3 regions of the Mesorhizobium sp. LNHC209A00 genome follow, and region 1 is predicted to be linked to each of the others. Evidence: predicted binding sites of a transcription regulator. Region 1 holds the regulator's gene; each other region holds the start of a gene.

The links. The regulator PhoB, encoded in region 1, activates phosphate uptake and scavenging genes when phosphate is short. The targets are predictions, from matches to a motif close to TGTCATNNANCTGTCAT.
Region 2: a site for PhoB is predicted at 1,473-1,489, ahead of X739_RS141675 (YdcH family protein). Genes of this name have one in related genera too.
Region 3: a site for PhoB is predicted at 1,270-1,286, ahead of X739_RS160090 (DUF1045 domain-containing protein). Genes of this name have one in related genera too.

Annotation. Positions count from the first base shown of each region.
Region 1 covers NZ_AYWT01000006.1:239,243-242,500, forward strand. The annotation lists gene pstB (phosphate ABC transporter ATP-binding protein PstB) at 1-199, shown strand, start outside; gene phoU (phosphate signaling complex protein PhoU) at 225-932, shown strand; gene phoB (phosphate regulon transcriptional regulator PhoB) at 952-1,641, shown strand; gene X739_RS148930 (ROK family protein) at 1,644-2,879, opposite strand; gene xylF (D-xylose ABC transporter substrate-binding protein) at 3,144-3,258, shown strand, end outside.
Region 2 covers NZ_AYWT01000015.1:5,587-8,844, reverse strand. The annotation lists gene ispG (flavodoxin-dependent (E)-4-hydroxy-3-methylbut-2-enyl-diphosphate synthase) at 1-894, opposite strand, end outside; gene X739_RS141675 (YdcH family protein) at 1,225-1,404, opposite strand; gene X739_RS141680 (YdcH family protein) at 1,643-1,846, shown strand; gene X739_RS141685 (IclR family transcriptional regulator) at 1,880-2,668, opposite strand; gene X739_RS141690 (transporter substrate-binding domain-containing protein) at 2,839-3,258, shown strand, end outside.
Region 3 covers NZ_AYWT01000002.1:517,061-520,318, reverse strand. The annotation lists gene iolE (myo-inosose-2 dehydratase) at 1-76, shown strand, start outside; gene X739_RS160080 (DUF3329 domain-containing protein) at 139-357, shown strand; gene iolB (5-deoxy-glucuronate isomerase) at 362-1,174, shown strand; gene X739_RS160090 (DUF1045 domain-containing protein) at 1,326-2,033, shown strand; gene X739_RS160095 (alpha-D-ribose 1-methylphosphonate 5-triphosphate diphosphatase) at 2,068-3,207, shown strand; gene phnN (phosphonate metabolism protein/1,5-bisphosphokinase (PRPP-forming) PhnN) at 3,204-3,258, shown strand, end outside.

The sequences.
Region 1 (3,258 bases):
CGAGGAATTGATCGACGAGTTGCAAGCCGACTACACAATCGTCATCGTCACCCACAACATGCAGCAGGCCGCGCGCGTCTCGAAGCAGACGGCTTTCATGTATCTGGGCGAGCTGGTCGAATTCGACAAGACCGAGAAGATCTTCACGTCGCCTCGCGAGAAGCGCACGCAGGACTATATCACCGGCCGCTTCGGCTGATCTCACGCATACGAGGACCAGGATCATGGCCGAACACACAGTCGCAGCCTTCGACGAGGATCTCGGACAGATCAGCAGGCTGATCAGCGACATGGGCGATCTCGCCGGCATTATGGTCGGCGGCGCCACCAAGGCGCTGCTGAATTCCGACAACGCGCTGGCACAGCGCGTCGTCTCCGACGACGCCATCATGGACGCGCGCCAGCGCGAACTCGATGATCGCGCCATCACCCTGATCGCCAAGCGCCAGCCGATGGCCGACGATCTGCGTCATGTGGTCGGCTCGATCCGCATGGCGGGCGATCTCGAACGCATCGGCGACCTTGCCAAGAACATCGCCAAGCGCGTCGGCTCCGTCGGCCTCACCGCCACGCCGCGCGACCTGTCGCATTCCATAGACTCCATGGCGCAGCTGGTGCTGATCCAGGTGCAGGGCGTGGTCGAGGAATATGCGGCCGGCGATGCCGCCGCCCTCGCCAAGCTCAGGAATGACGACGAACGCATCGATGTCAAATACACTTCGGTCTTCCGCGAACTCCTGACCTACATGATGGAGGATCCCCGCAACATCACGGCTTGCACGCATCTTTTGTTCTGCGCCAAGAATCTCGAACGCATCGGCGATCATGTGACCAACATTGCCGAGAATGCATATTATGTGCTGACCGGCACGCAACTGCCCGCCAACCGTCCGAAGCAGGACGAGACGGCGATGTCGGTGCCGGCGGCTTGACGGCAGGGATGGTCAATCGATGATCGCGCCACGCATCATGGTGGTGGAGGACGAGGAGCCGCTGGGCGTGCTCCTCCGCTACAATCTGGAGTCCGAGGGTTACCAGGTCGAGGTGGTGACACGCGGCGACGAAGCCGAGATCCGCCTCCAGGAAAACGTGCCCGACCTCCTGGTGCTCGACTGGATGGTGCCGGCGGTTTCCGGCATCGAACTCTGTCGGCGCCTGCGTATGCGGCCCGAGACGGAGCGGTTGCCGATCATCATGCTGACGGCGCGCGGCGAGGAGAGCGACCGCGTGCGCGGCCTCTCGACCGGCGCCGACGACTATCTGGTCAAGCCGTTCTCGACGCCGGAATTCATGGCCCGGGTCAAGGCACTGCTGCGCCGCGCCAAGCCGGAAGTGTTGTCCAGCGTGCTCAAGGTCGGCGACATCGTGCTCGACCGCGAATCGCACCGGGTCTATCGCAAGAAGAGCGAGATCCGGCTCGGACCGACCGAGTTCCGCCTGCTCGAGTTCATGATGCGCCATCCCGGCCGCGTATTCTCGCGCAGCCAGTTGCTCGACAATGTCTGGGGCGAGACGATCTACATCGACGAGCGCACCGTGGATGTGCATGTCGGCCGCCTGCGCAAGGCGGTAAACAATGGCCGCATGCCCGATGTGATACGCACCATCCGTGGCGCAGGCTACGCGATCCGCGAGGATTGAGATCAGGCCACGTTGTTGCCGGATCTCACCTGCACGCCCGGCGCGAAGATCTCCTGGTCGACGAAGGTGAGCGCGCGCATGGCGCAGCCCTCGCGGATCAGCGGCAATTCGTTCGGCTCTGTATCGAAGGAAATCGACGTCGAATGCTGGCCGCCGGCGGTCTGGGCGATGGCCTCGCGCAAGGCCGGCTCGATCAGATCGAAGGCGGCGGCGCTGACGCCGACCATCGCAACGGGCGCCGGATCGATCAGCGCGAACAGGCTGCCAAGCCCATAGCCCAGCGCCTCCCCGGCTTTGCGATAGGCCTCGCGTTCCGGTCCGTCTCTTTCGCGCGCCGTGGCCGCCAATGCACGCATGTCGGCGTCGCTGACGTCGACCGGTTTGGCGTCCTCACCCATCTGTCCTGCATTGCGCCAGATGGCATAGTTGCCGGCATAGGCCTCGACGCAGCCGCGCCGCCCGCAGCGGCAGAGCGCGCCGCCCGGGCGATGGATCATGTGGCCGAACTCGCCGCCCGAGGAATGGGTGCCTGTGAACAGCTCGCCCTTCAGCACCAGGCCCATGCCGATGCCGTGCGAGAGCAGGATGGCGATGAAGTCGTCGCGGTAGCGCTCGGGGTCGCGCCAGCGCAGCGCCACCGCCATCATGTTGCAGTCGTTCTCCATGGTGGCGGGGATGCCGAATTCGGCTTCGAGTATATCGGCGAAGGCAATGTCCGTCTGGGGCGTGATCGGCGACCACAGCATGGCGCGCGCCTCGGTGTCGGTGATGCCCTGGATTGCCAGCGCGATGCGGGCGATGTTGGCGACGTCGAGGTCGGGATCCTCGAGGCGGCGCCGGACGATGGCCACGCATTCGCCGGTCAGCGCCTCGCGCGACATTGTCAGCGTGTCCAGCCGGCGCTGCTCCTCCGATATCACCTGGCCGGCGTAGTCGATGACGGCGACGGAGAGGAAATTCAGCGACAGCACCACGGTCATGACCGCCGCGGCCTCGGGGTTGAGGCCAAGGCCAACCTGCGGCCGGCCGCGTTTCAGTGAGCCGGCCTCGTTCGGCTTGCCTTCGCTCAGGATACCTTCGCCGATCAGGTCGGCTGATATCGCCGATATAGTCGAGTGGCTGAGGGCGGTGGTGGCGGCGATCTCGGTGCGCGAGGGCTGGCCACCCCGGCGCACGGCTCCAATCACCATTGCTCGATTGCGCCGGCGCAGATCGTCGTGGCGGATTCCGACCGACATGATTTCCCTCCCGTCGCCGCGGTTCTTGACGCCCCCTCGAACACCCTCCGGCAACAGGTCGAATACTGGCAGAAGCGGCTGGGGCTGTCATTTATTTATTGCGAGGCTCGAAAAAAGGCTTCCGGCACCTCAAAATCCGTCAGAATCGATGTTGACAGGGTTCCGGCGATGGACGAATATTTTTTCGAGGCTCGAAAAAATAGGGCCTTCGTGCCGGCCTTGGGGCCAGTTTGGTCGCGCCACACGCGGCGCAGGGAGGATATCATGAAGAGATTCACAGTCGCCATTCTGGCGGGTGTCGCCATGTCGCTGACGCTCGCGTCGGTCGCTCAGGGGAAGGACAAAGTGATCGGCGTGTCGTGGTCGAACTTCCAGGAAG
Region 2 (3,258 bases), on a different contig from region 1:
CGGCACGAACTGCCGGAATCCCATGGTCTGCAGCAGTTCCTGCGACACCTGCACCTCGCGGGTGCGATCACCATTCGGCTCCGGCGTAAGTGAGATGCGGATGGTGTCGCCGATGCCTTGTTGCAAGAGGATGCCCATGGCCGCGGAGGACGCGACGATGCCTTTGGAGCCCATGCCGGCCTCGGTGAGGCCGAGATGCAGCGCGTGGTTGGAACGGGTGGCAAGCTCGGTATAGACGGCGATCAGGTCCTGCACGCCGCTGACCTTGGCCGACAGGATGATCTTTTCGGGGCCAAGGCCGATCTCTTCGGCCATCTCGGCCGACAGGATCGCCGACTGCACGATCGTCTCGCGCGTCACTTCCTGCGCCGTCAGCGGGAAACCCTTGTCCTGGTTGTCGTCCATCAGCCGGGTGAGAAGCTCCTGGTCGAGCGAACCCCAGTTGACGCCGATACGCACCGGCTTGTCGTGCTTGATCGCCATTTCGACGATATCGGTGAACTGCCGGTCCTTCTTGTCCTTGAAGCCTACATTGCCCGGATTGATGCGGTATTTGGCCAGCGCCTCGGCGCAAGCCGGATGATCGGCGAGCAACTTGTGGCCGATATAGTGGAAGTCGCCGACCAGCGGCACGTTGATGCCAAGCCGCAGCAAGCGCTCGTGAATGCGCGGCACGGCGGCCGCGCTCTCGTCGCGGTCGACGGTGATGCGCACGATCTCGGAGCCGGCGCGGTGCAGCGCCGCGATCTGCGCGACTGTCTGGTCGATATCGGCAGTGTCGGTGTTGGTCATCGACTGAACGACCACCGGCGCGCCGCCGCCGACGACCACGCCGCCGACATCGACGCCGACCGAGGTGCGGCGGGGGAAGGGAGAAGAAAAATATCCGGTCATGCCGGCAGCCTTTGTCTCTGAGCGCTATGCGTCTCTCTTGAAGCGCATGCGTCCACCTGGACGCACAAGCCGGGCCGATGCGCTGAAGTCCGGCATGAGGTGGAGGAGCAAGGATGGCTTGTCAATGGCGACAGGTCGCCACTGGCAGCAATTGGTCACGGCCGGGACCTGAACAGCACACGACCTGGCGGCGGCCAGGTCGGCAAAATAGGTCCGAAGGATATTAGTTTCCGCTTATGGTGCAGCGCTGAAAATCGCAATCACTGCACCGGCGGCTGGCGCCGCCGGTAAGGAAGACCGCCAGTGGTGAGCGGCTATGTCAGGTGAGGATCAATGCGTGGTTGGTTGCGCCCTCAGTTTCTCAATCGCATCCTTGAGTGCCAGCTTGCGTCGCTTGAGATTCCCGATTTCGAGGTCGTCAACCGACGGGTGGTTCATCGCGTCATCGATTTCGCGTTCGATGTCGCCGTGTTTCCGCTGCAACTCATCAAGATGGGATGCAAGAGACATGATTGGTTCTCCCTTTCATGGTTTCCTCGATTGCAGCCGCCTAGGCACGTCCACCGCAGGTCGTATCTGTGACGGCACAATGACAGTGTGCCACCATCGAGCGGCGATGTCGAATGCTGCGTGGTAGCATTCCACGACAACGTGAAATGTGATATGGGCTGCGCGCCGGTGGCAGAAATTGCCGCCCCCGCCCAACCAGGCCCAGTTTTGGGCGCCGCAGACGTGCAGACGGTAGAGAATGTCCGATCAGGAACAGGCCGATACTCGCCTCGAATTTTCCCGGCTGAAGCAGGAACACGCCGATTTCGATGCCGCGATCAACGCGATGATCGCCATGAATTGCGACCCGCTGCAGATCCAGCGCATGAAAAAGAAGAAGCTGTTCCTCAAGGACCGGCTGATGAAGCTGGAAGACAGGATCATTCCAGACATCATCGCCTGAGACGCGAGCGCCCGCGCCGCCGGCGCTTTCCGCCTATGCGCCGATCGAGAGCCCAGCGGCGCGGCCGCGCAGCAGGCCGATGAGATCGGCGGTGCGCTCCTCCGACGTATCGATCGGAACCACCAGGCACATCGTCGCCTCGACCTTGCCTGGCGCTGAAAAAACCGGCACGGCGAGGCATTTCGTATAGGCGTCGACCAGGCCCGAGGTGACGCAGTAGCCGGTTACCCCTGCCTTTGCGATGTCGGCGATGAAATCGTCGAGCCGCAGCTTGCGCCCGTCAGGCAGCACGAGATCGTCATCAGACACCATGGCTTCGACCGCGGCTCTATCCTGCCCCGCAAGCAATAGCCGGCCAGACGCGGTCCAGGGCAGCGGTATCTGCAAGCCAGTGGCCGAACTGATGCGGAACGGCCTGCTACCAGGGCTGGAATGGACGATCGTATAGCGGCCGCTCTGCAGCATGCACAATTCCGAGGTCTCGCCCGTCTCGCGCGACAGATGATCGACCTCCTGGCGCCCGCGCCGCAACAAATCGTTGCCGCGCACATAGTCCATTCCGTAGAGGTAGAGCTTCTTGCCGAAATAGACGCGATTGCCATCACCGGCCATTTCCAGGAGGCCGGCATCGACCAGCGACCGCACCAGCGTGTAGGTGGTCGAACGCGGCGCATTGACGCCCTTGGCGAGATCACCAATGCCGATCGCACGCTGCGTAGTGTGAAGGAACTCCAGGATCTCCAGGACCCGGTTGAGGCCCTTTTCACGAGAGCCCGGTACCTTCTCGTCGGCCGAAGCAGCCAAAACACTCCCATCTTGCATTGTCGATTCCCGGTGCTAGTATCTGTCTTGTACAGGATACATGTGTCTCTTGTAATAGACAACCTGTGATAATCATTGCCGCGTGTATGGCCTGTGCATAGGGGAACACAACACGAAAGGAGGTCGCCGTGAACGACACATCCGGAAGACGTGATTTTCTGAAATTGGGAATGGCGGGACTTGCCACGGCCGGCGTCCTGACAGCCGTCGATGCGCGGAAGGCCGCCGCACAGGCCGCATCCGACAGCCTGTTGCGCACCGTGCTCGACAGAGGCAAGCTGATTGTCGGGACCGGCAGCACCAACGCACCCTGGCATTTCGAGAACGATGCCGGCGAACTGGTCGGCATGGACATCACCATGGGCCGCATTCTCGCCAAGGGCCTTTTCGACGACCCGACCAAGGTCGAGTTCGTCATGCAGGATCCGGCCCAGCGCATTCCCAACGTGACCACCAACAAGGTCGACATTACTATTCAGTTCATGACCATGACGGCGCAGCGCTCGCAGTTGATCAATTTCTCCCGGCCCTACTATGTCGAAGGCGTTGCCTTGCTGACCCTGCCGACCGCCGAGAACAAGACCTTCGAC
Region 3 (3,258 bases), on a different contig from region 1:
TGGCCACAGGGAGCTGATGCGGGTGATGACATCAGCCGGCTACACGGTGGAGACGCAAGGTTTTCCGAATGCCTGAAGACTGGATTCGCCGTGAGGCGCGGTCTATCTGAGGACGGATTGCTGAATTCGGATGGCGCGATGAAAGATTATGAACACCCGTTCTTCCGTCCGCTTTGGCGGCGCATCGCCGTCGTGGCCGTCTGCCTGATCTGGTCGGTGATCGAGTTCGCGTCCGGCACGCCGTTCTGGGGCGTCATCGCGCTCGGTTTTGCCGGCTACGCCATCTGGCAGTTTTTCTATCTCTACAAGCCGGTGGACGAGAGCAAGGCCGCAAGCGAGACCGAACCGAAGGAGTAACCCGATGTCGAAACTGCTCGTCAAAGCCGACAAGGGCCATGGCCGCGTCGCCCATGTGACGCCGAAAAGCGCCGGCTGGACCTATGTCGGTTTCGACCTGCATCGGCTGAAGCCGGGCGAAAACGCGTCGGGAAAGACGGAAGACCGCGAAGTCTGCCTGGTGTTCGTGACCGGCAAGGGTACCGTGAAAGCCGGCGGCAAGGATCTCGGCCTGCTCGGCGAGCGCATGTCGCCCTTCGATGGCAAGCCGTGGTCGGTCTATGTGCCGCAGGGATCGGACTGGTCGGTGACGGCCGATACCGAGCTGGAACTTGGCGTCTGCTCGGCGCCCGGTCTTGGCGGCGGCCTGCCGGTCCGGGTGATCGGACCGGGCAATCTCGGCCAGGAGGTGCGCGGCAAGGGCACCAACACGCGCTACGTCACCAACATCCTGCCGGAAGGCCAGCCGGCCGACTCGTTGCTGGTCGTCGAGGTCATCACGCCCGGCGGTCACACGTCGAGCTACCCGCCGCACAAGCACGACCAGGACAACCTGCCTGCCGAGTCCTATCTCGAGGAAACCTACTACCATCGCCTCAACCCGCCCCAGGGCTTTGCCTTCCAGCGCGTCTACACCGATGCCGACAAAAGCGGACATCGCGCGCTGGACGAAGCCATGGCGATCGAGGATGGCGATGTGGTGCTGGTGCCCAAGGGCTATCACCCCTGTGCCGCCTGCCACGGCTATGACCTCTATTACCTCAACGTGATGGCCGGACCGAAGCGGACGTGGAAATTCCACAATGCTCCCGAGCACGAATGGTTGATGAAGGCCTGACCGTGTCGCCGTCCGGCCGAACTTATTGGTCCAGCTTGGAAAAATCGTCGGCTAAGGACCCGAAGTGTCGATTTGCCTTCTAAAACCCGTCAAAGCTTCGTCAATCCGTCATGGAAATCACCTATGGCAACAGTTCTGACGAGGACTTCCCATGCGCTATGCCATTTATTTCACCCCCCGGCAGGACGAGCCGCTGGCGCGCATCGCCGCGAATTGGCTGGGCCGCGATCCGTTCGGCGCCGCGACAAGGCCGGTTGAGGCCGTTGCCGATCTGTCGGCGGCGGAAGTGGCCTTCCACACCGCTTCGGCGCGCCGCTATGGCTTTCACGCGACGCTGAAGGCGCCCTTCCACCTGGCTGCGACGGAGACCGAACCCTCGCTCCGCGCGGCGCTGGATCATTTTGCCGAGGTTACGCCTGTCGTCACGATCCCGCGCCTGGTCGTCAGCCAGATCGACACCTTCTTCGCGCTGGTGCCGGATGGTCCGCTGCCGCCGCTCAACCGCTTCGCCGACGATGTGGTACGCGATTTCGATCGGTTTCGCGCGCCGCTGTCCGAGGCCGAGATCGAGCGGCGCAGCCCGGATTCGCTGAAGCCGGTCGAGTTTCGCAATCTCTGCCAATGGGGCTATCCCTATGTCTTCGAGACCTTCCGCTTCCACATGACCCTGTCGGGGCGGGCCGGCCCACGGGAAAGCCCTCGCCTGCGCGCCGCCATCGACAGCCTTTTCGCCGATGTGTTGCGCCAGCCCGTGCTCGTGGACGCGCTGACATTGTTTATCGAACCCGAGCCCGGTGCGCCGTTCATGGTGCTTTCCCAGCACGCGCTCGGACGCCGCCCGGCCCGAAAAATCGCCTGAACGAAACCCACTGCAAGACCAAGGACTACCCGCAATGACCGCCGAAACTGTTCTTTCCAACGCCCGCATCGTTCTTGCCGACGAGATCGTCGAAGGCTCACTGGTGCTGCGCGATGGCTTGATCGCGGGCATCGATGCCGGTTCGGCCCGGACCGGCGAGGACATGGGCGGCGACTTCATCATTCCAGGGCTGGTCGAACTCCACACCGACCATCTCGAGGGCCATTATGCGCCGCGGCCGAAAGTGCGCTGGAACCCGATCGCCGCGGTGCTCGCCCATGACGCGCAGGTGGCGACCGCCGGCATCACGACCGTGCTCGATGCCTTGCGCGTCGGCATGGACGAGGACGCCGACCTGACATTGGACGACATACGCAAGCTGGCCGATGCGATCGAGGACAGCGTCGCGCAGGATCGTTTGCGGGCCGATCACTTCCTGCACCTTCGCTGCGAGGTTTCAGCGCCGGATTGCCTCAACGCATTCGCCAATTTCGACGGTGACGAACGGGTCAAGCTGGCGTCGCTGATGGACCACGCACCGGGCCAGCGCCAGTTCGTCAATCTTGAAACCTATGCCTACTACTACCAGCGCAAGCTGAAACTCTCGGATCGCGATTTCCAGAAATTCTGCGAGAAGCGGATGGACGAATCGTCACGCAACTCCGGGCCGAACCGCGTCTTCATCGCCGCCGCCTGCCGGGAGCGCGGCATCGTGCTTGCCAGCCACGACGATGCGACGTCGGCTCATGTCGAGGAGGCCATCGAGCAGGGTGTGCGGGTCGCCGAGTTCCCGACCACCGAGGAAGCGGCGCGTGCGTCGAAGGCCGCCGGGCTCGGGGTGCTGATGGGGGCGCCCAATGTCATGCGCGGCGCCTCGCATTCGGGCAATGTCTCGGCACGCACCTTGGCCAGTGACGGCCTGCTCGACATCCTGTCGTCCGACTACATTCCCTTCAGCCTGATCCAGTCGGCCTTCTTCCTCGGCGACATGGTCGAAGGTATTTCGCTGCCGCGGGCCGTCGCCATGGTTTCGAAGAACCCGGCGCGGGCCGTCGGCCTCGACGACCGCGGCGTCATCGAGCAGGGCCGTCGCGCCGATCTGGTGCGCGTGCGCGTCGACGATCATGTTCCGGTCGTACGCACCGTCTGGCGGCAGGGATGCCGGGTGGCATGATGGTGTCGGCCTCGATCGAGCGCGAACTGTCCGCCGAAACCTTCCCGATCC